DNA from 2 places in the Bradyrhizobium sp. UBA2491 genome. Region 1 is predicted to be linked to the other one. Evidence: riboswitches for the same ligand, from Rfam matches in the RefSeq annotation. Region 1 holds a riboswitch; the other holds the start of a gene.
The links. A riboswitch is a leader RNA that binds a small molecule or an ion and turns the genes downstream of it on or off. The one in region 1 is predicted to bind glycine.
Positions count from the first base shown of each region.

Region 1 (14,885 bases):
TGATCGCCTGGCGCGGCACGCTGGACGCAACCGCCCTGCCGCCTGAATACACCACTCCGCGCGTCCAACTCTGGATGGGGCCGGACGCCCATCTCGTGGCCTATCCGATCTCGTCTGGGCGTCAGATCAACGTGGTCGCGATCGTGTCGGGCAGCTGGAACCAGCCGGGCTGGAGCGCGCCCGGCGACGTCGACGAGATCGAGGCCGCATTCGCCACCGCGCGCTGGCCCGCGACGGCGCGGATGCTGATCGGCGCGGTCGACGGCTGGCGCAAATGGGCGCTGTTCACCCTGCCCGACCTCGGCCGCTGGAGCGAAGGCGCGGTGACGTTGATCGGCGACGCGGCGCACGCGATGTTGCCATTTGCCGCACAGGGCGCCGGGATGGCGATCGAGGACGCTGTCGTGCTCGCGAAGGCGTTGGGCGACAGCACAGGGGAGAGCACCGCGGGCATTCCCGCCGCGCTCAAGCGCTACGCACGGATGCGGCGCGGACGCGTGCTGAAGGTGCAGCGCATGGCGCGGCAGCAGGGCCGCATCTATCATTTGAGCGGACCGGCGGCGATTGCGCGCGATCTCGCGATCCGCGCCATCGGTCCACAACGCATGCTGGCGCGGCAGGACTGGATCTACGACTGGCGGGCTTGAGAACCACCTCAAGCGAGGTCACCAGCCAGGACCGTTAGTGAACGAGCCCCCGCGGCGCCCGCGGGCCCTTCGCGGCCGGCGAAGGCGCGGCGGGTGTTGCGGCCGCGGGAGTATCCGGCGGGGCTTCATGGCACTTGTTCTTGCGCCAGGCCTCTTCCGCGAGCTTCTGCTGGGCGTGGATCGAGATCAGTTCGTTGCGATAGACCATCTCGGAGACCACGGTACCGCCCACGCCGGTCTGCGCCTTGGCCATCAGCTTTTCCTGATCCGTCGCGCGGGCCGCGAGGCCCGTGCGCTCGGTCTGGAGCTGCTTGCAATCATAGAGGTCGTATCTGGCGGGATCGGCGAATGCCGACGGCATGCTGTCGCCGATCTGTGCACAGCCGGAAACGGCCGCAGCGGAAGCGAGCAGCACAATGACGGCGGCCGCGCGCGACAGCTTCGGGCGGCGTGGGAGACGAACAAACATTCAGCGTTCTTAGTCCGACAGTGTTGAGATTGGCTAAAGCAGCCGCCGGTGTCCGGATTGAGGCCCAATCGCGGCGGCGGCTGCTTATCCCAATGCGGCGAGCTCAAGGCAAATGGAATTGCGGGCCACTTCAGGGACGTGTCGGACGCCAGCGCCATTCACATCGGTAAAAAGAAGCCCCAGGAAGGAAGTGGTGAGAACCGCAAGGATGAGCCAGCGCCGCCGCGGCAAAGAGGCGTCTCCGCAACCACGCCTACGACAACTGAGACGAATTGCCGTTCAAATACAGTGTTGTTCATGTTATGATTCAGCTATGTCGAAGATCAACAAAACACCGCGAACGAAGAGCAAGGGCTTGATCATAGGCCGCAAAGGCTTCGAGAAGATAAGCGCCGTTGAAGGCATCCGAATGTCTCGTGAGATGAAAGCGACCTTCAAGAGCTTCGACAAGACCGCGGCTTCAGCCGAGGCCCGCCGATACGCGATCGTTAAGAAATACGGAAAATAGCGCTCTCGTGCCGCCGTATGATGCCGTCGACGACCACTACTGTTATCCCGGCACCAAGGTCCTCAAGAACCTCAGAAACCTGAAAAGTCAGGCCGCGCTCACCCGGTTCGAGACCGCCATCACAGCCCAACGGTTCGATGAACCGATGCCGACTGGCCTGCTTAGTGTCCGGCATTACCGGGCCGTCCATCATCACCTCTTCCAAGATGTCTACGCCTGGGCCGGCAAGAACCGCACTCTGCGGATGAGCAGGGAGGGAAACGCGTTCTGCTATCCCGAATACATTGATGGCCAGCTGAAGCAAACCTTCGCCAAGCTTCGGCGCGATCAGTATCTCCGCGACCTCTCCGCGGATGACTTCGCCATCCAGGCAGCTGAGTTCCTGAGTATGCTCAACGCCATTCACGCATTTCGTGATGGCAATGGGCGGGCCCAGCTCGCCTTCATGGCTCTTATCGGAGCGAAGGCCGGCCATCCTCTGCATCTGGAACGGCTAAATCCCGCCAATTTCCTGCGGGCCATGATCAGGAGCTTTCACGGCGACAACGGCCAGCTCATCCGGGAATTACGGCGCCTCATCGATTAGATCAATCTTTGCTGGCTGATAGAGCGGTAGATGAATTGGACCGTATTCCCTTTGCTGGAACGCCGTTTGCGCCTTATAGATGGACTGATGCGGGCGTGGCGGAACTGGTAGACGCATCGGACTTAAACCATTGAGTGCCCTTGGGGAAACCCTCGGTGCAGAACTGCTCAAAGTCGGGGAAACCTTCACTGGCAATCCCGAGCCAAGCCTCCGCCAGGAGGAAGGTGTAGAGACTAGACGGGCAGCACCTACAGCGGACATCGCCAGGGTGAAGGGATAGTCCAGACCACGAACGCCGGAACGGCGGCGGCGAAAGCCGAAGTGGTACGAAAATCCGTGGGGCCGCAAGGCCTGTGCCGGTTCGAGTCCGGCCGCCCGCACCACGCACGCGACTGCCATGTCGCGCGGTCAACATGGATACGCCGGGATCGCATCATCGCGTGAGGTCGCTGCTTTCCGGCATCAAAGACGTATCAGCCATTGGCGTCAGCACCGCCCGTAGCCGGATCGGCTTGATCGGCTTGCGCAGGACGGGGATTCCAAGGGCCTTCGCTCCGTCCGACAAGACGGTACTGTCAATGTCGCCGGTCATCAGCACCGCTCTGATCGCGGCGCCGAACTCCACACGAATGCGGTCGATCACGGCGAGGCCATCGTCCTGGCCGCCGAGCCGGTAATCGACCAGCAGGATCACCGCGCGCGGGTCGTCGCTTGCGCGCAGGCAATCGATCGCCTGCTCGGCCGATCGGCAGGACATTGCCGACCAGCCCCAGCTTCGCAGCAATCGTTCAAGCGAGTCGCAAATGAAGTCGTCGTCGTCGACGATGACGACATGCGAGGACTGGCCGGACGACGAGACACGAACTTCACCGCCCTCGTCCGCCGCACTGGCGGCGGCGGCAATGGCAACCGTCAGCCGGAAACTGGAGCCGCGACCGACGGTCGACCCGACCTGAAGCGGCCAATGCAGTCCCGCGCAGATCCTGCGCACGATCGCAAGGCCGAGGCCAAAGCCGTGTTCCGGCGCCCGCTCCTTGTTGTGGATCTGATAATATTCCTTGAAGATATCGTCGTGGTGGGCCTCGGGAATTCCCGGGCCGGTATCCAGCACCCAGATGTCGGCAACAGCTCCCCTGCGCCGCGCACCCAGCAATATCCGGCCACGGGACGTGAACTTGACCGCATTGGAGAGCAGGTTGCTCAAGACCCTCTGGAGCAGCGCGGGGTCGACGCTGACCCAGATCGCGGTCGGCATCACCGTCAGTTGAAGGTTCTTGAGTTCGGCCTCCGGGTAGGCCGCCATGGCCGAACGCTCGAACGCGGCCTGAAGCGGTGTGGCGATCGATTTCGAGTTCGCGATCGCGGCTTCGATCCCCGCCACGCCGAGGATCGCGTTGAACTGGCGGTTCAGATTGTCGACGCAGTCTTCCACCCGGTCGACGATCTGGGTCAGTTCGGGATCGGCGCGAGAGTCCCGCAGCTTCGTCGAGGCGATCGATGCGTAGAACTCCAGGGCCTGCAACGGCTGCCGGAGGTCATGCCCTGCCGCCGTGAAGAAGCGCGTCCTCTCCGCGAGCGTATCGGAGACCAGCCTGGTCTGCTGCTTCTGCAGATCCAGTATCGCTGCAAGTTCGAGCTGCCCCGCGATCGAGCGTTCGCTGTTGCGCCGGCCGACCGCACCGACGAAGCAGATGAAGGGCACCGACAGCGCCAACAGCAATGCAGCAAGGTGCGCTGCCGGTTCCGGTTGAAGCGCCAACCATATCGAAGGCGGGGCAACACCGCACACGACGGTCGCCACCAGGCCTGGGAAGAAAGGGCCGGCGGTGTAAGCGGAAGCGGCGAGCAGGCTGATCAAGCCCCAGAACGGGATCATGACGGAAGCGATCGTCGCCTGCTTGTAGAGCAGGATCGGGCCCAATCCCCACGCCGCGCCGCGCGCACCCGACGCAATGGCCCGCGCCCAGCCCCACCCAAGCAACTCCGCGTCGGGCGGATTGCGCGAATGGAACAGCCGGTCCAGCGTCGTGAGGAAGGCGTCGGAAGCCGCAACGGCCGATAACCACAATAGCGGCCGCTGCCCGCTATCGACACCGACGAACAAAACGCACAGGCCGATGATGAGGACCGCTCCAAGCGTGGAGGACCCCACGACGAAGCGCCTGCTGGTGTGCGCGCGGTAGAGCGCCCTGATGCGACCGTAGCCGATCTCGTCGCGATGGTCGCTGCGCCGAAATTGGTAGGTCAGATCAGACCGCTCTGGATCGCTTTCGCGACTGCCGCCGTTCGATTGTTCGCGTCGAGACGAATGAAGATCTGTCGCCAATGCATCCTCACCGTATTCTCTGAGATCTTTAGTCGATCGGCGATCTGCTTGTCGCTTTGACCGTCGCGCGCGAGCGTCACGACTTCCCATTGCCGCGCGGGCAGGACGTCGAGCGGAGCGGATTGCGCCTCGAGGTCGAACACGATCTGACCATCGAAGATCCTGCCGATGGCGTCCTGGAGCGAATTCGCGCTGCGCTCCTTTGACAGGCACGCAACTCCGCCCAACTGCCTCATCTTGATCGCAACCTCCGGCGTCAGGTCGGCGCAAAGCAATCCAATGGCAACGTCCGGCCACTGCCGGCGCACGTCCTGCAACAGCGAGATGCCGTCTCCGTCGGACAGCCGCCGATCGGCAAGGACGAAGTCGATATCGCGATTGTCATTGAGCAGTTCGAGCGCTGCCGCGTATCCCGAGGCCGTACAGACCGTCAGACCCGGCTCGATCTCCGCGAGCAGGCGCTGCAAGCCATCGCGATAGATTGGATGATCGTCGACGAAGAGTATCGTGGGCATGGAACATCCCGGGGTCGACGTCGGCGCTCGCCTGCATCTCCGACGCTTGAAGTCGATACCTGCTGTTTTCGGTAGGTTGACGTCAATGCACCGATTATTCAAATTAAATTCGAAATTAACCCGATCCTATTCTCGTAATTTTTTCTGCGGACGTTGGCACTGCATTGCAGGCTCAGCGCGGCTGCCGGCGACTCTCAATTGCAAACCCGATGCGGAAGCAACGGGCACGGCCCCGATATTCAATCATGGTGGGAGACATTTTCATGAAGAAGATATTCGTCGTGAAGAAGATTTTTGTCATCAGGACATTTGGAGCGATCGTGGCATCCACGCTGCTCGGGGCCGCAGCGGCGGATGCCTCGCCGTTTTCCGACCAGTTCAACGGCACAACGCTCAACCCCGGCTGGACGGTGACATCTCCGAACCCGGCGTCGAGCGTCGCCCTCGACGGATCCGGTCATCTGGTGATCACCGCCTCCTATCAGAATGGCGGCTCCGATCTATTCACGGGCAGCAATTACAATGCGCCCGTCATCCTGCAATCCGTCGATCCCAACGCGAACTACACGATCACGACATCGCTGTCGTTCAACCCGACCAACAACTACCAGGGCGCGGGCATCCTGCTTGCGACGACGACAAGTCCGTTCACGAGCGCTCTTCAGTTCAATCGAATTGTCGAACGAGCGTTCTATCCCAATGGCGGCGGAAGCATCGTCGAAGGCGCCGGCGGCTCGAACGCCTATTCGAGCGGCACGATCTACCTCGAAGTCTCCAAGGTCGGGAACGTCTACACATCCGCTTACAGCAGCAACGGAATCAACTGGACGACGCTGGGGTCTGAAACAAACACCACGGCCTACACCGAGATCGGCCTGTTCACGCTCCGTCAGCCCTGGGACGGCGTAGCACTCGATTCAGTGGCTTCGTTCGACTCGTTCAACGTCACCAGCGCCGTTCCCGAGCCTTCTACCTGGGCGATGATGATCCTCGGACTGTGCGGCCTCGGTTTGCTTGCCGCACGACGCAGGCAGCCGATCGGCATCGCCGCCGACTGACATCGCCGCTGCAAGTCAGACAAGCCCCGCCGGATTCGGCGGGGTCACGGCTTTGCCGTGTCGTCGGCACGAATGTGGCTCGTTCGCTGCCGGCGCCGATTGGGGGACGCGCACGGACGCCTCGGGCGCCTATGCGAACCCCAGTCCGAGCCGCCTCTCCCGCTTCCAGATTACATGGCACGCATGCCGCTCGCCGTCGATGGCGAGGTCGAAATGGTCGGGAAACCACAGCGGCGAATTCACTTCGATGCAGGCGCCATGGGGCGAGAGATTTCGGACCGTGCAGGGAATCGTCGTGCTGCCGAACTCGATCGCGCCGGACTTGAAGACGCGGCGGCGAGCGTCGGCACGCCGATCGGTGGTCGGCAATGCCTGTTGTGTGCTGGCTGATGTGGGCCTTTGATGGTCGTCGGCCATGACCCTGTCACGTCACGGTAGGTACTTGAGTTGCGGTGAAGTTACGACGCAATGCTAACGAGAACCTTAAGACTGGCCTCATTGAGTTGGCATGCCAGGAGGCCGCCGCGATCTGAGCGCGGTACTTGCGGTATCGCGATGCCTAGATCACCTCATCGTGTCCTCCGGCGACGCCGATTCAACCTGACCTCATCGCGCGGCCGGCGAACGACGTCGCCAAAGAAAAATGGCCGGGGCGACGCCCGGCCATTCGTGTTCGTGAAGCCGCAAGCCTATTCGGACTTGTCGATATTCCAGAAGATCGGCGTCGCCGGGCCGTCAAGCACGCCGGACAGCGACTTCCGCCACGCGCTCGGGCCCTGATACTGACCGAGCGGGATGTAGATGACCTGGTCGTAGGCCTCCTTCTGGATATCCGCCGCGATCTTCTTCTGATCGTCGAGCGACGTCGCGCGGACGAAGGCATCCTTCAGCTGTTCGATCTTCGGATCGTCGGCCCAGCCGAACCATCCGCCATTCTTGCCCTGGCCGCCGATCGAGAGATTGGCGATCGGGTTGGAGACGTCGGCGCTGACCCAGTTGGTGAAGAACATATTCCAGCCGCCGTCCTTCGGAGGCTTCTGGCTGGCGCGGCGGGTCACGACGGTCTGCCAGTCGGTCGCCTGCAGGTCGACCTTGAAGCCGGCGTCACGCAGCTGCTGCGCGACGACGACGGGCTGCGCCTTGAGCGTGGTGACATCGCCGGGCGCCATGATGACGACCGGCGTGCCGTCATAGCCGGACTCGGCGAGCGCCTTCTTGGCCGCAGCCATGTCGCCGCCCTTCAACAACGTCTCGCCGCCGACATTGGTCGCGAACGGCGTATCGCAGATGAAGAAGGCGACGCAGGTCTTGTAATATTTGGGATTGCCGACCAGCGCGTCGAGCACCTGCTTCTGGTTGATCGCCATCAGCGCCGCCTGGCGAACCTTGATGTTGTCGAACGGCGGATAGAGGAAGTTCATGCGGCCGAGCGTCTGGAAGCCGAACTTGTTCAGCGTCTCGACCTTGAGGTCCTTGTCGCCTTCGAGGATCGGCAACATGTCGAACGACGGGTTCTCCAGGAAATCGATGTCGCCGGACTGCAACGCATTCATCGCGGTCTGGGCATCGGCCATGGTGACCCACTCGACGCGGTCGACCTTCACGACCTTGCCGCCCGCGGTCCAGCTCGCCGGCTCCTTGCGCGGCACGTAGTCCTTGTTCTTGACGTAGACCGCCTTCACGCCCGGCTGGAATTCCGCCTGGACGAATTTGAACGGGCCCGAGCCGATCTGCTCCGGAATCGGCTTGTCCGGCGGCGTTTCGGCCAGTCGCTTCGGCATCATGAAGGCGACACGCGACGACGGCTTGCCGATCGAATCCAGCACCAGGCCGTAGGGCTCCTTCAGCTTCAGCGTGATCGTCTTCGCATCGGTGGCCTCGAGGCTCGCCGTGAAGTCCATCAGCTTCTGGCCCATGCCGTCGACCTTGGCCCAGCGCTTCAGCGAAGCGACGCAATCCTCGGCAGTCACCGGCGTGCCGTCGTGCCACTTCAGCCCGTCGCGCAGCGTGAACGTGTAGGTGAGCTTGTCGTCGGACACCTTCCAGTCCGCCATCTGCGGCTGGATCTTGAAGTTGGAGTCGGTCGCCACCAGCGTGTCGTAGACCATGTAACCATGGTCTCGCGTGATGTAGGCCGTGGTCAGGATCGGATCGATGACGCGCAGATCCGAATGCATCACCGCGGTGATGGTCTTGTCCGCGGCCATGGCCTGTTGCGTAAACGATAGTTGCTGCGGCGCGAACGACAGCGCGACCGCCGTCAACGCCGCCGCGAACGTGCGGCGCTTCCAACGCGAGATAGGGAACATGGAATCTCTCCTGACGTGTAACTGGTCAAAGCCGGCTTATTCGTTATGCACGCGGTTCGTTATTTAGGCGAACTAACATGCTGTATGGCTTGTGAAATCGAGACTTGCACCAAGCGCAAAGCGCGTCAATCGGTTTCGGGCAGCATCAAACGTATACGAACGAATGAACGAGAAGCCTGGTGCATTTTGACTTTACAAAGTCGTCGCCTGAGCTTTTCGTGCGACACGCATGCGCGCAGGTACGGAATAAGCGCAGTCACGCGATCAGAACAACAAGAGAGAAACGACATGAACCCAGCCAACCTCCCCTTTGATTCCGAAGCCATGTTGCAAGGCCTGCGCGGCTGGGTGGAATGCGAGAGCCCGACCTGGGACGCTGCCGCGGTCGAGCGCATGCTCGATCTCGCCGCGCGCGAGATGGCGATCATGGGTGCGACGATCGAACGCATCGCGGGACGCCAGGGCTTCGCGGGCTGCGTGCGCGCCCGCTTTCCCCATCCCAAGCAAGGCCAGCCCGGCATCCTGATCGCCGGCCACCTCGACACCGTGCACCCGGTCGGCACCATAGAGAAGCTGAAGTGGCGGCGCGAAGGCGACAAATGCTTCGGGCCCGGCATCTTCGACATGAAGGGCGGCAACTATCTGTCGATCGAGGCCATCAGGCAACTCGCCCGCGCCTCCTTTACGACGCCGCTGCCGATCACCGTGCTGTTCACGCCAGATGAAGAGGTCGGCACGCCGTCGACCCGCGACATCATCGAGGCCGAAGCCGCACGCAACAAATATGTGCTGGTGCCCGAGCCCGGCCGGCCGAACAACGGCGTCGTCACCGGCCGCTACGCGATCGCGCGCTTCAATCTCGAAGCCACCGGCAAGCCGAGCCATGCCGGTGCGACGCTGTCCTCCGGTCGTTCCGCGATCCGGGAAATGGCCCGGCAAATCATCGCCATCGACGGCATGACCACCGACGACTGCACCTTCTCGGTCGGCGTCGTGCATGGCGGCCAGTGGGTCAATTGCGTTGCCACCACCTGCTCCGGCGAGGCGCTCAGCATGGCCAAGCGCCAGGCCGATCTCGACCGCGGCGTCGAGCGCATGCTGGCCCTGTCGGGCACCGCCAACGACGTGACCTTCAAGGTGACGCGCGGCGTCACGCGCCCGGTATGGGAGCCGGACGCCGGCACCATGGCGCTGTATGAAAAGGCAAAAGGCCTCGCGGCGGCGATGGGCTTCGATCTGCCGCACGGCAGCGCCGGCGGCGGATCGGACGGCAACTTCACCGGCGCGATGGGCATCCCAACCCTCGACGGGCTCGGCGTTCGCGGCGCTGATGCGCATACGCTCAACGAGCATATCGAAGTCGAGAGCCTCGCCGAGCGCGGCCGCCTGATGGCGGCACTGCTCGCAACGCTGGACTGACGTCGATTGCACTGCACAACACGTTGGCACTGCCGGACCGAAATTTAGCCTTGTCCAGTTTTGAGGCTTCGCCTACGGTCCGGCCGTCCAATACGACGATGCGGGAGAGATCGAGGCGACAACATCTGATGTTGTTGGCTTCGGCGCCGACGGAGCAACCGCCCCGGAAACTCTCAGGCAAAAGGACTGTATCGTCAGGACGATCTGGAGAGAGACGAACATGGCCGCACATCAAGGGCCATGACGTCCACCGAAGGGGATAGTTCGTGATCGGGCGCAGGCCCGATGCGGATCAAGCTCTCAGGTACCGTGACAGATGGGGCGCCGATGCCGGTTTCACCGGCGGTTCGGCGACTCTAACCCGCGGGAGCCTGAAGACCACCATGCCACACATCGCGATCATTGGCGCCGGCATCACCGGCGTGACGACGGCCTATGCCCTGCTCGAACGCGGCTACGAGGTGACGGTCCTCGACCGGCATCGCTACGCCGGGATGGAAACCTCGTTCGCCAATGGCGGACAGCTTTCGGCCAGCAACGCCGAAGTCTGGAACAGCGCCACGACCATTCTCAAGGGACTGCGCTGGATGCTCAGGAGCGACGCGCCGCTCCTGATGAATCCGAAGCCGAGCTGGCACAAATATTCCTGGATCGGCGAGTTCGTGGGTGGCATCGCGCGTTATCGCTCCAACACCATCGAGACCACGCGGCTCGCGATCGAAGCCCGCAAGCATCTGTTCTCGATCGCCCAACGCGAGAACATCGCCTTTGACCTCGAGCGCCGCGGCATCCTTCACGTCTATCACGACAAGGATGGCTTCGACGCGGGCCTGCGGGTCAACACGCTGCTGCAACAAGGCGGGCTCGATCGCCGGCCGGTAACGGCGGATGAAATCCGCGGCATCGAGCCGGCCCTACAAACCGCCTGCTATGGCGGCTTCTTCACGCCGTCGGATGCGACCGGCGATATCCACAAGTTCACGCGCGGCCTCGCCGATGCCTGCGCCCGCCGCGGCGCGAGCTTCGTCCACGAAGCTGATGTCGACACCATCGCGCGTGGTGATGATGGTTTTCGCATCGGCTGGAACGAAGCCGCCGCGCAGGACGCCGGCGTTGCGACGCGACACGACTTGCATGCCGACGGCATCGTGATTTGCGCCGGCGTGGCGAGCCGCCATTTCGCGGGCCTGCTCAACGACCGTGTCAATGTCTATCCGGTGAAGGGCTATTCGATCACCGTGCAACTCGATGCGCCGCGCAGCCGCGACGCCGCGCCGACCGTGAGCCTGCTCGACGAGGCCGCCAAGATCGTGACCAGCCGGCTCGGTGCCGATCGCTTCCGCGTCGCGGGCACGGCCGAGTTCAACGGCTTCAACCGCGACATCAGGGCCGATCGCATCCAGCCGCTGGTGGACTGGGTGCGGCATCATTTCCCAGGGATCGACACCTCGAAGGTCGTGCCATGGGCGGGCCTGCGCCCGATGATGCCGAACATGATGCCGGTGGTCCGCGCCGGACGGATTCCGGGCGTGTTCTACAACACCGGCCATGGCCATCTCGGCTGGACGTTGTCGGCCGCGACGGCACAGACGATCGCCGCGGCGATCGACGACTGGCGCGACCTCGACGCGCCTTCAATGGTGCCCTCACAGTGCGATGCGACCGAGACCGCACGCGCAGCTTTCCCCCAATAATCCGGCCGGAGAGGAAGAATATGAGCGTATTTGCGTGTGGCCAAGTCGGAATTCGCTGAGAAACGCCGTTTGACAAGGACTAGCGTTATGATGAGAAAAAGGCTTCAGCGCGGGAGGGGACAATGCGCATCGAGCTAGCGGGCACGCGCGGCAACGCGGTGCGTCGCGCGACCGTGGACGGCACGTATGTCGACGGCGGTCGTTTCCGCGAAGAAATATCCAAACTCGCCACCGGCGCGCATCGCGCTCACCTGCGCCGCTTCTCCGAAACGCTCAACGCTCTCGCTCATGCACCGGGCTTCACGAAAGGCGCGACATGACGACCGGGACGCTGACCAAGCCGGCGCAGATTGCCGCAGAGCTGTGCGCGGCCGTCGACCGAAACTTCGACGATCAGATCGCGTTCCTGTCGCGCATGGTCCAGTTCCGCAGCTTGCGTGGACAAGAAGCGCCGCAGCAACATTGGCTGGCCGAGCAATTCGCTAAGCGTCGCTACGACGTCGATACGTTCAGCCTTGCGGACGTCAACCTGATGAGCCATCCGAAGGCTGCACCAATGGACGGCATCGATCTTGCCGGATCGCAGCAGGTGGTTGCTACGCTCGACAGCAAAGGCAGTGGGCGCAGCCTGATCCTGCAAGGTCATATCGACGTGGTGCCGGAAGGGCCGGCTGACCTTTGGGACCAGCCGCCGTTCTCGGGCGCCGTGCAGAACGGCTGGATGTTCGGGCGTGGCGCGCAAGATATGAAGGCCGGCGTCTCGGCCATGATCTTCGCGCTCGATGCGATCCGCGACGCGGGGTATGCCCCGGCCGGGCGCATCCATCTGCAAACCGTGACCGAGGAAGAGAGCACCGGCAACGGCGCCTTGTCGACGTTGATGCGCGGCTATCGCGCCGACGCCTGCCTCATTCCCGAGCCGACCGGACATACGCTCACACGCGCCCAGGTCGGCGCCGTCTGGTTTCGGCTGCGTGTCCGCGGCACCCCGGTGCATGTCGCCTATTCCGAGTCCGGCACGAGCGCCATCCTGTCGGCGATGCATCTGGTGCGCGCATTTCAGGATTACACCAAGGCGCTCAATGCCCGGGCGCTCGACAACAGCTGGTTCCGCAACGTCAAGAACCCGATCAAGTTCAACGTCGGCATCATCAAGGGCGGCGATTGGGCGAGTTCGACCGCAGCCTGGTGCGAACTTGATTGCCGGCTCGGTCTGCTGCCGGGCGAAACGCCGCAGCAGGCGATGCGCGGCATCGAGGAATGCCTGACTGAGGCGCACAAGGCCGACGAGTTCCTGTCCGGCAATCCGGCGGAGCTGGTGTGGAGCGGTTTTCAGGCGGACGCAGCGGTGTGCGAACCGGGCAGCGAAGCGGAAGCAGCTCTGTCTGCGGCCCATCACTCCGTCTTCCAGGCTCCGATGCAAGAGCGCCTGTCGACGGCCGTCAACGACACCCGCTACTATTGCGTCGACTACGGCATCCCTGCCCTTTGTTATGGTCCTTACGGCATTGGCCCGCACGCGTTCAACGAACGCGTCGAGCTCGACAGTCTTCGCAAGACAACGCAGAGCATCGCACTGTTCGTGGCCAATTGGTGCGGCGTGACGAGAGCGTAAATCGACGTGCCGTTTCAGCTCGGTGGCACGTCACGACGAGTGCAATTCGAAATAGCAGCTTCAGACCAGGGAGGCCCCGACGGCCTGAACCGCGCCTTGATATAACGTCGCCATTGGCACAGTATTTGCCTGCAAATTCATCACGTTCGCGCTAGCTTGAGACGAGACGCAGAAGCGCATGAGACACATCACGGGGACACCATGAGTATGATGCGGCCCAGCCTTCGCTTCGCACCATTAGACGGCAGGAGATAGCAGCGATGATCGGCTATCTCATCCGCCGCATCCTCGCCGCCATTCCCGTGATGGGCGTGGTGGCGCTGTTCGTGTTCCTGTTGCTGCGGCTGACGCCGGGCGACCCGGCGGCGATCCTCGCCGGCGACAATGCGACACCGGAACAGCTCGATCGCATCCGCACCTCGCTTGGTCTCAACGAGCCGATCTACATCCAGTTCTACACCTGGGTCGCCAAGCTGCTGCATGGCGACCTTGGCGTCTCCCTGATCTCGAACAAGCCGATCCTCGAGATGATCGGGCCGCGCCTCGAGCCGTCGATCTCGGTCGCGCTCGCCACCATCATCCTCTCGATCCTGGTGGCGGTGCCGCTCGGCGTGATCGCGGCGTGGAAGCACGGCACCTGGATCGACCGCTGCGTGATGGGGCTGTCGGTGCTCGGCTTCTCGGTGCCGGTGTTCGTGATCGGCTACGTGCTGATCCAGGTGTTTGCGATCTACCCGTTCCGCTGGGTGCCGGTGCAGGGCTTCAAGAGCATCTCGGCCGGCTTCGGTCCGTTCTTCGAGCGCATCATCCTGCCGACCTGTACCCTCTCCTTCATCTATGTCGCGCTGATCGCGCGCATGACGCGCGCCTCGATGCTCGACGTGCTGGGCGAGGATTACGTGCGCACGGCGCGGGCCAAGGGCATCGGCGAGACCGGCGTGCTGCTGCGCCATGCGCTGCGCAACGCCGCGGTTCCGGTCATCACCGTGATCGGCTCCGGCTTCGCACTGCTGATCTCCGGCGTCGTCGTCACCGAGAGCGTGTTCAACCTGCCCGGCATCGGCCGCCTCACCGTCGATGCGGTGCTGGCGCGCGACTATCCGGTGATCCAGGCCATGATCCTGTTGACGTCGGGCATCTATGTCGGCGTCAATTTGTTGATCGACGTTGCCTACACCCTGCTCGATCCTCGTATCCGGTACTGAGCAATGGCGATCGAAACCCTTCCCGAATCCACCATCCCCGTCACCCGGCCGTTCCGCGTCAGGTTCGGCTTCCTGACGTCGACGCCGATCATCGCGGTTGCGACGATCTGCCTTGCCCTCATCATCCTGATGGCGATCTTCGCGCCGCTGCTGGCGCCGCACGATCCCCTGCTGCTGACGCCATCGCAGCGGCTAAAGCCGTCGAGCGCGCAATATCTGCTCGGCTCCGACGCCTATGGACGCGACCTGTTGTCGCGCGTCATCTACGGCGCGCGGATCTCGCTGGTGATCGGGCTCGGCGCCGCCGTCTGCTCGATCGCCATCGGACTCCTGATCGGCCTCGTCGCCGGCTTCTTCCGCTGGGTCGATGCGGTGCTGATGCGCGTGATGGACGGCCTGATGGCAATCCCCGCCATCCTGCTCGCGATCGCCGTGGTGTCGCTGTCCGGCGCCAGCATCTGGACCGTGATGGTCGCGATCACCATCCCCGAGATCCCGCGCGTGGCGCGGCTGGTGCGCTCGGTGGTGCTGACC
Region 1 is NZ_DDOP01000050.1:74,157-89,041, reverse strand. It holds gene B2W55_RS16935 (FAD-dependent monooxygenase) at 1-647, shown strand, start outside; gene B2W55_RS16930 (hypothetical protein) at 682-1,116, opposite strand; gene B2W55_RS16925 (hypothetical protein) at 1,430-1,624, shown strand; gene B2W55_RS16920 (Fic/DOC family protein) at 1,632-2,210, shown strand; gene B2W55_RS16915 (ATP-binding response regulator) at 2,644-4,536, opposite strand; gene B2W55_RS16910 (response regulator transcription factor) at 4,455-5,153, opposite strand; gene B2W55_RS16905 (PEP-CTERM sorting domain-containing protein) at 5,216-6,109, shown strand; gene B2W55_RS16900 (PilZ domain-containing protein) at 6,239-6,526, opposite strand; gene B2W55_RS16895 (ABC transporter substrate-binding protein) at 6,799-8,418, opposite strand; gene B2W55_RS16890 (M20/M25/M40 family metallo-hydrolase) at 8,707-9,837, shown strand; glycine riboswitch at 9,929-10,036, shown strand; glycine riboswitch at 10,040-10,155, shown strand; gene B2W55_RS16885 (D-amino acid dehydrogenase) at 10,221-11,531, shown strand; gene B2W55_RS16880 (hypothetical protein) at 11,654-11,851, shown strand; gene B2W55_RS16875 (ArgE/DapE family deacylase) at 11,848-13,146, shown strand; gene B2W55_RS16870 (ABC transporter permease) at 13,407-14,351, shown strand; gene B2W55_RS16865 (ABC transporter permease) at 14,355-14,885, shown strand, end outside.

Region 2 (14,885 bases), on a different contig from region 1:
CGAGCGATGGCGAAGCCTCATCGCCCCTGCTGAAGCCCAGTCTCCAGCCGCGCCAGCTCGCCGTCGAGGTCGCGCTCGACGTCGGCGACCTGCATGTCGACCACGCGGTAGTCGCGTGCCTCGAGCCAGGCGCGGCGATTGGCCCGGTCGGCGACGATGGCATCGCTCTCGTCCGGATTGACCAGTTCGATCGCGATCCGGTGCGCGAAGCAGACGAAATCGGGGATGTGGCGGCCGACCGGGGTCTGGCGCTTGAACTGGCCGGCGAAGCGGCGATCCCGCGTCAGCGCCTGCCACAGGATCCGCTCGGCATCGGTCGGGTTGCGGCGGAGCAGCCGGGCGAGGCCGCGCACCGTGCTGGAATTGTCGGCGACGGCACCGCCCTGGCCCTGCTCGGCAAGCAGCGCCCGCAGCCGGGTCGCCTGGGCGCCGTCGAGCACCCCGCCCTTGGCCGGGCCCTTGCGCCCCTCGGCGATCGCCATCACCACCCCGTGCAGCGTGTGCATGTCCTGCTTGGTCGGGTCCATCCGCGTGAAGATGTTGCGCAGGTTCACCAGCATGGTGTCGCGCTTCTCGGCCGGCCGCAGGAACTCGACCTTGTCGAGCTCGGCGACCAGGTTGTCGAAGAACGCCTGCATCTGGTGCTGGGAAGCGGGCTCGGATCGTTCCGGCATTGCGAACGGCAACACGCCCGCGGTCGAGAGCTTGAACCATTCATAGCCCATCAACAGCACCGCCTGCGCCAGGTTGAGCGAGGCGAAGCCCGGGTTGACCGGATAGGTGATGATGCGGTTGGCGAGCGCGACCTCCTCATTGGTCAGGCCGGAACGCTCCCGTCCGAATAGGATGCCAGCCCCGCCGCCCGATGCGACATGGCGGACGATCTCGGCTGCCGCGCCTTCCGGCCCGACCACCGGCTTGGCCTGGTCATGGGCGCGGGCGGTGGTCGCGAACACCAGCGTGAGGTCGGCGATCGCCTGCTCGACGGTGTCGAACAGTTCGACGGAACCGATGATGTGGTCGGCCCCGGCCGCCGCACGTTGCGCGGCGACATTCGGCCAGCCGTCGCGCGGATTGACGATGCGCATCCGCGTCAGCGCGAAATTGCCCATCGCGCGCGCGGCCATGCCGATGTTCTCGCCAAGCTGCGGCTCGACCAAAATGACGACGGGACCGGCAAGGTCGTGCCCTGCCTTGGTCTTGTCGGTGCCGGACATCTCACTTCACTTTCTGATTCAACGTCTGAAGATTTTGAATCAGCTTCCGAAGCGGCTGATTCAAAATCTATACAGGTCCCCCGAACCAGCTTTTCACCGGTTTTGTGCGAGACCATTTTCCCCAAGCAGATAACAGGGTTAGCGGCGTTTGCGAATCCGCAATCGGAATCCCGGGCGCACGGCGCGAAGGCCGCCGCTTGCGCGCGCTTGGCCTTCGGATAGGCTATCAACCACAACCAAAGCGAAGCTGTAAAGGCACGCTTGAGACGCCGGTTGAACGGCGAGGCACCTTGGGGGGACGACAATGCGGGGCAGATGGACGCTGGCAATTCTGGGCGCGGTCTTGATCGTGGCGGGCGGCCTGCTCGCCCATTTCACACAGACCGCGGGCGGCATCCGGATCGAGGATGTCAGGTTCAAGGGCGCCAAGGGCAACACCATGAGCGCCCTGCTCTACATCCCGCCGAATGCCACGGCGCAGATCCCGGCGCCGGGCATCCTGGCCGTCCACGGCTACATCAATTCGCGCGAGACCCAGGACGGCTTCGCCATCGAGTTCGCCCGCCGCGGCTATGTGGTGCTGGCACTGGACCAGACCGGCCATGGCTACAGCGATCCGCCCTCCTTCGCCAACGGGTTTGGCGGCCCCGACGGGCTGGCCTATCTCCGCAGCCTGCAAATTGTCGACAAGGACAATATCGGGCTCGAGGGCCATTCGATGGGCGGCTGGACCGTGCTGGCCGCGGCGGCCGCGATGCCCAACGACTACAAGTCGATGGTGCTGGAGGGCTCGTCCACCGGCAAGCCGTTCGCTGCCGAGGGCACCACCTCATGGCCGCGCAACACCGCGCTGGTGTTCGCCCAGTATGAGGAATTCCCCGACCTGATGTGGGGCGTTCAGCTCGCCCGCGACGTCACCACGAGCCCTAAGCTCTGGGCGCTGTTCGGCACCCAGGCCGCGGTCGAGCCCGGCAAGGTCTATGGCGATCCGGCGGCTGGCACGGCGCGGGTGCTCTACACCCCCGCGATGACCCATCCAGCCGAACACATCTCGCATGAGGCGATCGGCTACAGCCTCGACTGGTTCGCCAAGACCCTGAAGGGCGGCACCCCGCGTCCGGTCGACGACCAGATCTGGTTCCGCAAGGAGATCGGCACGCTGATCGCCCTGATCGGTTTCGTTGCCCTCGTCATCGGGACGTTCGACGGGCTGCTGGAAGCGCCGATGTTCTCCCGCCTGCGGCTACCGGCGGTTGCCGACGGCACCATGCCGCCACATGAGGCCGCCAAAGGCCGGCGCTGGACCACGGCGTTGATCCTGTCCGCCTTCATCCCGGCGCTGACCTATTATCCGGCCTTCGCGCTCGGCGGCACGCTCGTAACCCCGAGCGCATTCCTGCCACAGGGCATCACCAACCAGATCCTGGTCTGGGCCGTCATCAACCTGCTGATCACGCTGGCCCTGATGCGGTTCGCGCCGAAGCGCGCCAGCCGGGCCGGCCTGGTCGGTCAATCCGTCGTGATCGCGGTAGCCTCGGTCGCGGTGGGTTACGCCGCGCTCTGGCTGGCCGACCTCGCCTTCAAGATCGACTTCAGGTTCTGGATCGTCGCACTCAAATTGATGAGCGCGAAGCAATTCCTCATCTTCCTGATCTATCTGATTCCGTTCACGGCGTTTTTCGTCGTGGCGCTGCACGTGCTGCACCGGAATTTCTCGACCATGGGCGCGCCGCGCGCGGGGCTCTATCTGACCAACATCCTGGCGCTGACGCTCGGGTTCATCGTGCTGCTGGTGCTGCAATACGGCACGCTTTGGCTGACAGGAAAGCTGTTCAACCCGGTGCCGGACCCCGGATTCGTGCCGCTCTCGACCATCGTGGCGATCCAGTTCGTGCCGCTGCTGGCGATCGTCGCCGTGATCGCGACCTTCACCTGGCGGCGCACGGGATCGAGCCTGCCGGGGGCCCTGATCGCCGGCCTGTTCGTGACCTGGTACGTCGTCGCTGGGACCGCCACGCAGGTCCCGTTTTAGCTGAAAAGATGGGCTTAAAGTGCATACCCCCTCCGCTTCCGCCCGCCCCCGGGCGGTGCTATAGCGCAGGCGTATTCCACCATCCCGCCGTCAAAAGCGCGCTGTTCCCAAGAGGGCCTCTCCGTCATGGCAAAAATCAAGGTATCCAATCCCGTCGTCGAGCTCGATGGCGACGAGATGACCCGGATCATCTGGCAGTACATCAAGGACAAGCTGATCAACCCGTTCCTGGATGTCGAACTGCTCTACTTCGATCTGGGCATGGAATACCGCGATGAGACCAACGACCAGGTCACCATCGACGCCGCCGAAGCCATCAAGAAGGTCGGCGTCGGCGTCAAATGCGCCACCATCACCCCCGACGAGGCCCGGGTGAAGGAGTTCGGCCTGAAGCAGATGTGGAAGTCGCCGAACGGCACCATCCGCAACATCCTCGGCGGCGTGATCTTCCGCGAGCCGATCATCTGCAAGAACGTGCCGCGCCTGGTTCCCGGCTGGACCAAGCCGATCATCATCGGCCGCCACGCCTATGGCGACCAGTACCGCGCCACCGACATCAAGTTCCCGGGCAAGGGCACGCTGTCGCTGAAGTTCGTCGGCGAGGACGGCACCGTGATCGAGCGCGAAGTGTTCAAGGCGCCCGGCGCCGGCGTCGCGATGGAGATGTACAATCTCGACGACTCCATCATCGATTTCGCCCGCGCATCGCTGAACTACGGCCTGCTGCGCAACTACCCGGTCTATCTCTCGACCAAGAACACCATCCTCAAGGTCTATGACGGCCGCTTCAAGGACATCTTCCAGGACGTCTACGACCGCGAATTCAAGAAGGAATTCGAGGCCAAGGGCCTGACCTACGAGCACCGCCTGATCGACGACATGGTCGCCTCGGCGTTGAAATGGTCCGGCGGCTATGTCTGGGCCTGCAAGAACTACGACGGCGACGTGCAGTCCGACACTGTGGCCCAGGGCTACGGCTCGCTCGGCCTGATGACCTCGGTGCTGCTCACCCCGGACGGCAAGACGGTGGAAGCCGAAGCCGCGCACGGCACGGTGACCCGACACTACCGCGAGCACCAGAAGGGCAAGGAGACCTCGACCAATTCGATCGCGTCGATCTTCGCCTGGACCCGTGGTCTCGCCCACCGCGCCAAGCTCGACAACAATCCGGAACTCGCCAAATTCGCGACCACGCTGGAGAAGGTCTGCGTCTCGACCGTCGAAGAGGGCTACATGACCAAGGACCTCGCGCTCCTGGTCGGCGCCGACCAGCGCTGGCTCTCGACCACCGGATTCCTCGACAAGGTATCCGACAACCTCGTGAAGGCGATGGCCGGCTAAGCCCGCCGTTTCCGGACGATCTCGACGAGCGTGACCATGGCCCTACTCAAAGCCGTGACGATCGCCTCGTTGCTCGCAACGGGATCGGCGGCCTGGGCCGCCGATACCCTGCCCGACGCCGTGGCGGCGCCGGGCGAGACCGCAGTGCTGTCAGTCCACGCCGAAGGCCTGCAAGTCTATGAGTGCAAGCCGGTCACCGACGGCAAGCTCGCCTGGTCGTTTCGCGAACCGATCGCGACCCTGATCGCCGACGGCCGAACCATCGGACGGCACTATGCCGGACCGAACTGGGAGCATGTCGACGGCAGCGCCATCACCGGACGCACCACCGGTACAGCGCCGGGTGTGGCGCCCTCCGACATTCCCTGGCTGAAGCTTGCGGTGATCTCCCGTCGCGGCGAAGGCGTGCTCACCGGCATCTCGACCGTGCAGCGGATCAACACCGCGGGCGGCGAGCTCAGCGGCGCCTGCGACAAAGCGGGCGCGCTGAGGAGCGCGCCCTACTCGGCCGATTACGTCTTCCTTCGCAAGGACTGAGGTCAGCGCCGATCAGGCGCCAGCCATCGCTTGCTCGATCGCCGACAGCGCGGCATCGGCCTTGGCGCCGTCGGGGCCGCCGGCCTGCGCCATGTCGGGCCGGCCGCCGCCGCCCTTGCCGCCGAGCACCTCGGAGCCCTTGCGCACCAGTTCGACCGCATTGAAGCGCGAGGTCAGGTCCGCTGTGACGCCCACCACGATGCCGGCCTTGCCGTCCTCGGTGACGCCGACGATCGCGACCACGCCGGAGCCGATCTGCTTCTTGCCGTCATCGACCAGGCTCTTCAGATCCTTGGTCTCGACGCCCTCGACCGCGCGCGCGAGCAGCTTGACATTGCCGACCTCGCGAACGCCGGAGGCGGCGCCGTTCGATGCACCGCCGCCGCCCATCGCGAGCTTCTTGCGGGCATCCGAGAGGTCGCGCTCGAGCTTCTTGCGTTCCTCCATCAGCGCGGCGATGCGCGCCGGCACGTCCTCCACCGTGGTGCGCAGCTCCTGCGCCGCGGTCTTGGCCAGCACCATCGTATCGTTGGCGTGCTTGCGCGCGTGGCGCCCGGTCAGTGCCTCGATGCGGCGGACGCCGGACGCCACCGCGCTCTCGCTGGTCACCGAGATCAGGCCGATGTCGCCGGTGCGGCGGACATGGGTGCCGCCGCACAGTTCGACCGACCAGCCAAGTGCATTCTGGCCGTGCTCGCGGGCGCTCTTGCCCATCGAGACGACGCGGACCTCGTCGCCATATTTTTCGCCGAACAGCGCGCGCGCCCCGGCCTCGCGGGCGTCGTCGACACCCATGATGCGGGTGGTGACCTCGTCATTCTCCAGCACGACGTCGTTGGCGATGTCCTCGACCCGGGCGAGCTCTTCCGCCGTGATCGGCTTCGGATGCACGAAATCGAACCGCAGGCGATCGGGCGCGACCAGCGAGCCGCGCTGTGCGATGTGATCGCCGAGCACCTGGCGCAGCGCCTCGTGCAGCAGATGGGTCGCCGAGTGATTGGCGCGGATCGACGAACGCCTGGCGTGATCGACCTCGAGTTGCAGAGCGGTGCCGACGTTCAGCGTGCCCTGCTCCACGGTACCGACATGCACGAACAGATCGCCGGCCTTCTTCTGCATGTCGGTGACGCGGAATTTGACACCCTCGCCCGTCAGCACGCCGATATCGCCGACCTGGCCACCCGACTCGGCGTAGAACGGGGTCTGGTTCAGCACGATCGCGCCGCTCTCGCCGGCCTTGAGGCCATCGACCTCGGCGCCGTCCTTGACCAGCGCCGTCACCACGCCTTCCGCGCTCTCGGTCTCGTAGCCGAGGAATTCGGTCGCGCCGAGCTTCTCGCGCAACGGGAACCAGATCGCCTCGGTCGCCGCCTCACCGGAGCCTGCCCAGGAGGCGCGCGCCTTCTCGCGCTGGCGGTTCATCGCGTCGGTGAATGATGCCTGGTCGACGCTGATGCCGCGCGACTTCAGCGCGTCCTGCGTCAGGTCGAGCGGGAAGCCGTAGGTGTCGTACAGCGTGAACGCGGTGTCGCCGTCGAACATATCGCCCTTCTTGAGGCCGGCGCTCTTCTCATCCAGAATCGAAAGACCGCGCACCAGCGTCTTGCGGAAGCGCGTCTCCTCCAGTTGCAGCGTTTCCTCGATCAGCTTCTCCGCGCGCACCAGGTCGGGATAGGCCTGGCCCATCTCGCGGACCAGCGCCCAGACCAGGCGATGCATCAGCGGCTCGCTTGCGCCGAGCAACTGCGCATGGCGCATCGCGCGGCGCATGATCCGGCGCAGCACGTAGCCGCGGCCCTCGTTCGACGGCAGCACGCCGTCGGCGATCAGGAACGCCGACGAGCGCAGATGGTCGGCGATCACCCGGTACGACGCCACGTTCTGCTCGTTCGGCCCATGGCCGAGGGCCGACGCGGTCGCGTCGATCAAATGGCGGAACAGATCGGTCTCGAACACACTCTCGACGCCCTGCAGGATGCAGGCCATGCGCTCCAGCCCCATGCCGGTGTCGATCGAGGGACGCGGCAGCGCCACGCGCTCCTCCTTCGTCACCTGCTCGTACTGCATGAACACCAGGTTCCAGAATTCGAGGAAGCGATCGCCGTCCTCCTCCGGGCTGCCCGGAGGTCCGCCCCAGATGTGCTCACCGCGGTCGATGAAAATCTCGGAGCACGGACCGCACGGGCCGGTGTCGCCCATCGCCCAGAAATTGTCCGAGGTCGCGATGCGGATGATGCGGTCGTCCGAGAAGCCCGCGATCTTCTTCCAGTAGCCGGCCGCCTCGTCGTCGGTGTGGTAGACGGTGACGAGCAGCTTGTCTTTCTTGAGCCCGAAATCCTTGGTGATCAGGTTCCAGGCGAGTTCGATCGCGCGCTCCTTGAAGTAATCGCCGAACGAGAAGTTGCCGAGCATCTCGAAGAAGGTGAGATGGCGCGCGGTGTAGCCGACATTGTCGAGATCGTTGTGCTTGCCGCCGGCACGTACGCATTTCTGCGACGTCGTGGCGCGCTGATAGCCGCGCTTCTCGACGCCGGTGAAGACGTTCTTGAACTGCACCATGCCGGCATTGGTGAACATCAGGGTCGGGTCGTTGCGCGGAACCAGCGGCGACGACGCCACGATCTCGTGGCCGTTCTCCTTGAAGAAGTTCAGAAATGTCGACCTGATGTCGTTGACGCTGCTCATGTTCATCCAATCGGAAAAAGGGGCCGGCCAGCCGCAAAGAGGCGTCATTTTCCGGCCGAACGCTTTTAGACATTGCCAGCTGCGGTGTCCAGAAACTGTGCAGGCGGATCATGGGCTTGCCGCGACAGCACAAAGCCCATTGGATAGTTGTTGCAGCTGCGTTGACAGTCTTGGTGGCGCCGTGTTTTCTACCTACCTCTAACCCGTCACGTCGGGAGAGACCGGCCTTACCGCCGGCGCCGAAGGAGCAACCGCCCCGGAAACTCTCAGGCAAAAGGACCGCGTGACGTCTGACATCTGGAAAGAGGCGCTGGGGTTCTCCCCGATGCGTCCGCCGACGGGATAATACTCTCAGGCACAGCGACAGATGGGGCTTTCTGCTGGTTTCTCAAGGGGAAATGGGTCCCCGCGGGAACCGCGAGGGCCCTGTGATGCTTGTGCGCGAAACTTCCCCGCTGAAACAGACCCCGCTGCACGCGCTGCATCTGGCACGCGGCGCCAAGATGGTGCCGTTCGCCGGCTACGACATGCCGGTGCAATACACGGCCGGCGTGCTGAAGGAGCATCTGCACACCCGCAAGGATGCCGGCCTGTTCGACGTCTCCCACATGGGACAGCTCGTGCTGAAGGCCAGATCCGGCAAGGTCGGCGACGCCGCGCTGGCGCTGGAAAAACTGGTGCCGCAGGACATTGTCGGCATCGCGCCGGGACGGCAGCGCTACGCGCAATTCACCAATCACGACGGCGGCCTGCTCGACGACCTGATGGTCGCGAATTTCGGCGATCATTTGTTCCTGGTGGTCAATGCCGCCTGCAAGGCAGAGGACGAGGCGCATCTGCGCGCGCATCTCTCCGATGTCTGCGAGATCGTGTCGCTGGCTGACCGCGCGCTGATCGCGCTGCAAGGTCCGAAGGCCGAATCGGCACTGGCGAAACTTTGTGCAGATGTCAGTTCGATGAAATTCATGGACGCCGGCCCCCGCCGCGTCGCCGACATCGATTGTTTCGTCTCCCGCTCCGGCTATACCGGCGAGGACGGCTTTGAAATCTCCGTGCCCGCCGACAAAGCCGAAGCCCTGGTTACCGCGCTGCTCGACAATCCCGACGTGCTGCCGATCGGGCTTGGCGCCCGCGACAGCCTGCGGCTCGAGGCCGGGCTCTGCCTCTACGGCCACGACATCGACACCACGACCACGCCGGTCGAAGGCGCGCTGGAATGGTCGGTGCAGAAAGTCCGCCGCGGCGGCAGCGCCCGCGCCGGTGGCTTCCCCGGCGCCGACAAGATCCTAAGCCAATTCGCACAAGGCGCATCGCGCCGCCGCGTCGGCCTCAGGCCGGAGGGCCGCGCGCCAGTGCGCGAAGGCGCCTTGCTGTTCGCCGACCCGACCTCGACCGAGCCAATCGGCAAGGTGACCTCGGGTGGCTTCGGCCCGAGCCTCAATGCGCCGGTTGCGATGGGCTATCTGCCCACCGCCCTGTCCGCGCTGGACACCATTGTTTTCGCCGAAGTGCGCGGCCAGCGGCTGCCGCTCAAGGTCGCCGCCACGCCCTTCGTCCCCAACACCTACAAACGCTAAACGCCAGAGGATCTCCATGACGACGCTGTACACGTCCGACCACGAATGGCTCCGCATCGAGGGCGACGTCGCCACGATCGGGATCACCGACTACGCGCAGTCGCAGCTCGGCGACGTCGTGTTCGTCGAACTGCCCAAGGTCGGCCGCAGCCTGAAGAAGGCCGAGGCCGCCGCCGTCGTCGAATCCGTCAAGGCCGCCTCCGACGTCTACGCGCCGATCACCGGCGAGGTGATCGAGGTCAACGAGGCGCTGGCCGCCGAGCCTGCCCTGGTCAATTCGGATGCCGGCGGTAAGGCCTGGTTCTTCAAGCTGAAGATCGCTGACAAGAGCGAACTCGGTGGCCTGATGGACGAGGCCGCCTACGCCGCCCACACCGCCTGAGAGAATGAAACAGATTGCGACCACACACTCACTGTCATCGTCCGGCCTTGTGCGTAATTGCGCACTTGGACCGGGCGATCCAGTACGCCGCGCCCCTTCAGCTTAATCGCTGACGTCCCGGCGTACTGGATACCCCGCATTCGCGGAGTATGACGGCTGACAATGAGGACCACGCCATGAACGCGCCTTTCAAGCCGATCAACGAAGCCGCCACCGATTTCGTCCGCCGACACATCGGACCATCGCCGCGCGACATCAACGCGATGCTGGAGACGGTCGGCGCCGCGAGCTTGCAGGCGCTGATGAACGAGACGCTGCCAGCCTCGATCCGGCAGAAGGCGCCGCTCGATCTCGGCCGCGCGTTGAGCGAGACCGAGGCGCTCGCGCATATGAGCGAGCTCGCCGCGCAGAACCAGACCTTCACGTCGCTGATCGGCCAGGGCTATTCCGGCACCATCCTGCCTCCGGTGATCCAGCGCAACATCCTGGAGAACCCGGCCTGGTACACGGCGTACACGCCGTATCAGCCGGAGATCAGCCAGGGCCGGCTCGAAGCCCTGTTCAACTTCCAGACCATGATCTGCGACCTCACCGGGCTCGACGTCGCCAACGCCTCGCTGCTCGATGAAGCGACGGCGGCAGCGGAAGCGATGGCGCTCGCCGAGCGCCACTCGCAGGTCAAGGCGAAGGTATTCTTCGTCGACAAGGAGGTGCATCCGCAGACGCTCGCCGTGATGCGCACGCGCGCCGCCCCGCTGGGCTGGGCGCTGGTGGTCGGCGATCCCCTGACCGAGCTCGACAAGGCCGACGTGCTCGGCGCGCTGCTGCAATATCCGGGCACATCGGGCGCGGTGCGCGACCTCCGCCCGGCGATCGCATCGCTGCGCGCCAAGGGCGCGCTTGCGATCGTGGCCGCGGACCTGCTGTCGCTCACCCTGCTCGCTTCGCCCGGCGAGCTCGGCGCCGACATCGCGATCGGATCGGCGCAACGGTTCGGCGTCCCGATGGGCTACGGCGGACCGCACGCCGCCTACATGGCGGTGCGTGACGCGCTGAAGCGCTCGCTGCCCGGCCGCATCGTTGGCCTGTCGGTGGATTCGCGCGGCGCGCCGGCCTATCGGCTGGCATTGCAGACCCGCGAGCAGCACATCCGCCGCGAGAAGGCGACCTCCAACATCTGCACCGCGCAGGTGCTGCTCGCGGTGATCGCCTCGATGTATGCGGTCTATCACGGGCCCGAGGGCCTGACGCATATCGCACGCAGCGTGCATCGTCGCGCCACCGTGCTCGCCGCGGGGCTGCGCAAGCTCGGCTTTGCGCCGACCAGCGAAGCGTTCTTCGACACCGTGACCGTCGAGGCCAGCGCGAAGCAGATCGAGATCGTCACGCGCGCCCAGGCGGAGCGGATCAATCTGCGGATCGGTGCGACCACGCTCGGCATCGCGCTCGACGAGACCACCACGGCAGAAACCGTCGAGGCGGTGTGGCGGGCGTTCGGCGGCAAACTCAGCTTTGCCGAGATCGAGGCCGCCGCCCGCGAGGCACTGCCCAAGGAGCTGCGGCGCAGCAGCGCCTTCCTCACCCATCCGGTGTTCAACAGCCATCGTTCGGAGACCGAGCTGCTGCGCTACATGCGCAAGCTCAGCGATCGCGACCTCGCGCTCGACCGCGCCATGATCCCGCTCGGCTCCTGCACCATGAAGCTCAACGCCACCACCGAGATGATCCCGCTGACCTGGCCCGCGTTCGGCAATCTGCACCCGTTCGCGCCCGCGGATCAGGCCAAGGGCTATCATTCGCTGTTCAAGCGGCTGGAGCAGTGGCTGTGCGACATCACCGGCTATGACGCGGTGTCGCTGCAACCGAACTCCGGCGCGCAGGGCGAATATGCCGGGCTTTTGGCCATTCGTGGCTACCATCTCGCGCGCGGCGAGCCGCATCGCAAGGTGTGCCTGATCCCCTCCTCCGCGCACGGCACCAACCCGGCCTCCGCTGCGATGGTCGGCATGGACGTCGTGGTGGTCGCCTGCGACGCGCGCGGCGACGTCGATGTCGGCGATCTCCGCGCCAAGGCGGAGAAGCATTCGGCCAACCTGGCCGCCGTGATGATCACCTATCCGTCGACCCACGGCGTGTTCGAGGAGCACATCCGCGAGATCTGCGACATCGTGCATGCCCATGGCGGACAGGTCTATCTCGACGGCGCCAACATGAATGCGCAGGTCGGCCTGTCGCGTCCCGGCGACTACGGCGCCGATGTCAGCCATCTCAACCTGCACAAGACCTTCTGCATCCCGCATGGCGGCGGCGGCCCCGGCATGGGCCCGATCGGCGTCAAGGCGCATCTTGCGCCCTACCTGCCGGGCCATCCGGCGACCGACGGCGCGACAGCGCATGCCGTCGGCCCGGTCTCGGCCGCGCCGTTCGGCTCGGCGTCGATCCTGACCATCTCCTACATCTACATCCTGATGATGGGCGGCGAAGGGCTGACGCGCGCCACCGAAGTGGCGATCCTCAATGCGAACTACATCGCAGCAAGGCTGCAACCGCATTTCCCGGTGCTGTACCGCAACGAGCGCGGCCGCGTCGCGCATGAATGCATCGTCGATCCGCGGCCGCTGAAGACGACCAACGGCGTCACCGTCGACGACATCGCCAAGCGGCTGATCGACTACGGCTTCCATGCGCCGACCATGAGCTTCCCGGTGGCGGGCACGCTGATGATCGAGCCGACGGAATCGGAATCGAAATTCGAGATCGACCGCTTCTGCGATGCGATGATCGCAATCCGCAAGGAGATCGCGGAGATCGAGAGCGGCCGCTGGAAGGTCGAGGCGTCGCCGCTGCGCCACGCCCCGCACACCGTGCACGACATCGCCGACGATGTGTGGGACCGGGCCTACACCCGCACCGAGGGCTGCTTCCCGGCAGGCGTCTCGCGGTCCGACAAATACTGGAGCCCGGTCGGCCGCGTCGACAATGTCTACGGCGATCGCAACCTGGTGTGCTCCTGCCCGCCGATCGAGGATTACGCGGAGGCCGCGGAGTAACGCGGGCTCCGTCGTGGAATGTCGTAGCAACCATCAAGCGGGCATGGTTGCTGCGAGGTCCGGTTCAAAGCATCGAAAACAACCCCATGCACCGTAGGGATTGGGGCGACTGGTCATCCACCGGCACTAGATCCGGTGGGTAGGACGGGTAGAGCCAACCGGACCGCGCGTGCGTGCACCTGCTGGCTTTCCCCATGCTACGATCCCGCAATTCGGCTATCGCTGAATGCGCGGGACCAACGCCGCCGCAGGAGGAACATGCGCGAGGAATTCTGGTTTCACTTCCCGTTTCGCGTCCGCTATTCGGAGGTCGACGCGCAGGCCGTGGTGTTCAACGCCCACTATTTGACCTATTTCGACACCGCGATCACGGAATACTTCCGCGCGCTCGGCTACGACTATCTCGGCGAGGTCAAGCGGACCGGCATCGACTTCCACACCGTGAAGTCGGTGGTCGAGTACAAGGCGCCAATCCGGTTCGACGAGGACATCGAGGTCTGCGTCCGCGTCGCGCGGATCGGCCGCTCCTCGATCAACCTGGCGCTCGCGATCTTCGCCAAGGGCTCCAACGATCTGCGCGCCACCGGCGAGATCATCTGGGTCGCGACCGACCAGACGACCCATCAATCGGTCGCCGTCACGGACGATCTGCGGGCGCTGATTGCGAGCCGGGAAAAGGCGCTGCCGGCGGGCTGAGTTGACTACGGTCTGGTCAGCGTCGGAGCAATGCGCCAGAGATTGTCGTTGGTGAGGTGCGTGCCGCCCCACCAGCGATCGATCGGGTTATGGCTGCTGAAGTCTTCCTGGTGCGCGATGATCGCTTCGCCGAACTCGGTCAGCCGCGGATAGCTTGCAGCGTAGCGCGCGTGCCAGCTCCTTTTGCTCTGCGGTCGTTCGAGATCGGTCACCGCAGGCGACGGACCATCCGCGAGGCCGTCGAGCAATGAGAAAAGTTCGAGTTCCCCGAACACATTTCCGGGGTGCCAGAATCGATGAAGGAGTCCAAGCGCTGAAAAGCCGTCGTAACGTGCGATCAGCTCGAGAAGTCGCATTTCAGTTGCGCCAAGCCCCGTCGCGCGGGAGGGCAATTCTGCAACCAAGGCAAGCTGCGCCGACCTCAGAAATGGCAGTGAGCTAAGGTCGCTCTGCAAGCAATCCAGAAAAGGCATTGGGGTGGCTGCGCGATAAGCCGACCAGGTCGCACTTCCGATATTGAGTTCGACCGGGCCGACGTCGACCGTCAACACATCCTCTGGTTCGGGCATTTCTTCAACCGGCATCGTCAGATCGAAATCAACAAGACGCAACTTCAACCTGGCCGCTGTCTCGGGATGATATCTGAAGAAAGCCAGAAGGAAGACCAGTTGCAGCTGATCGTTCGGATACTGTTCGAACCAGAGCTCGATCACGTCATACGGTTCGCAATACTCGACGAGCGAAAGGTGCCTGCGAGCCCGGACTTCATCGGAGAACAATCGCCATGAACACCAATCCGACCAATGACGACCCGGGCCCTGTCCGGAACGCGCGCCAAAATAATCTTCGAACTCTTCTACCGGGGGCAACGGCCCCCAAACGAAGCGAAAGCGAAATTCAATGACCGCCTCTGCCAGACCCGAGCGCGCGAGACGGATACCGGAACCAGTCAGAATCAAACGCTTCATCATCCAACCTCGCCGAACGCAAAACAAAACGGGCGCCGAAGACGTCGGCAACTCAACGTCCTCAGCGCCCGCTTGCAGCGAAATGATTGAGCCTTACTCCTCCGTCGGCTCCTCGCCGTCGGCGTCGCGCTCGGGCGTGCCGGCGAGGATCTGCTCGGAGATCAGGCCGGAGTTCTGCCGGATCGCGGCTTCGATCTTGCTGGTGATATCGGGGTTGGCGCGCAGGAACGCCTTGGAATTCTCGCGCCCCTGGCCGAGCCGCTGGCTGTCATAGGAGAACCAGGCGCCGGACTTCTCGACGAGGCCGGCCTTGACGCCGAGGTCGAGTATCTCGCCCATCTTGGAGACGCCCTCGCCATACATGATGTCGAACTCGACCTGCTTGAAGGGCGGCGCCAGC
Region 2 is NZ_DDOP01000041.1:32,542-47,426, reverse strand. It holds gene B2W55_RS13010 (TrmJ/YjtD family RNA methyltransferase) at 18-1,217, opposite strand; gene B2W55_RS13005 (alpha/beta hydrolase family protein) at 1,522-3,249, shown strand; gene B2W55_RS13000 (NADP-dependent isocitrate dehydrogenase) at 3,376-4,590, shown strand; gene B2W55_RS12995 (DUF3455 domain-containing protein) at 4,627-5,127, shown strand; gene alaS (alanine--tRNA ligase) at 5,140-7,812, opposite strand; glycine riboswitch at 8,014-8,104, shown strand; gene gcvT (glycine cleavage system aminomethyltransferase GcvT) at 8,244-9,389, shown strand; gene gcvH (glycine cleavage system protein GcvH) at 9,406-9,771, shown strand; gene gcvP (aminomethyl-transferring glycine dehydrogenase) at 9,948-12,821, shown strand; gene B2W55_RS12970 (acyl-CoA thioesterase) at 13,080-13,517, shown strand; gene B2W55_RS12965 (hypothetical protein) at 13,523-14,485, opposite strand; gene recA (recombinase RecA) at 14,579-14,885, opposite strand, start outside.
Region 2: another riboswitch for glycine. It lies ahead of gcvT (glycine cleavage system aminomethyltransferase GcvT); the one in region 1 lies ahead of B2W55_RS16885 (D-amino acid dehydrogenase).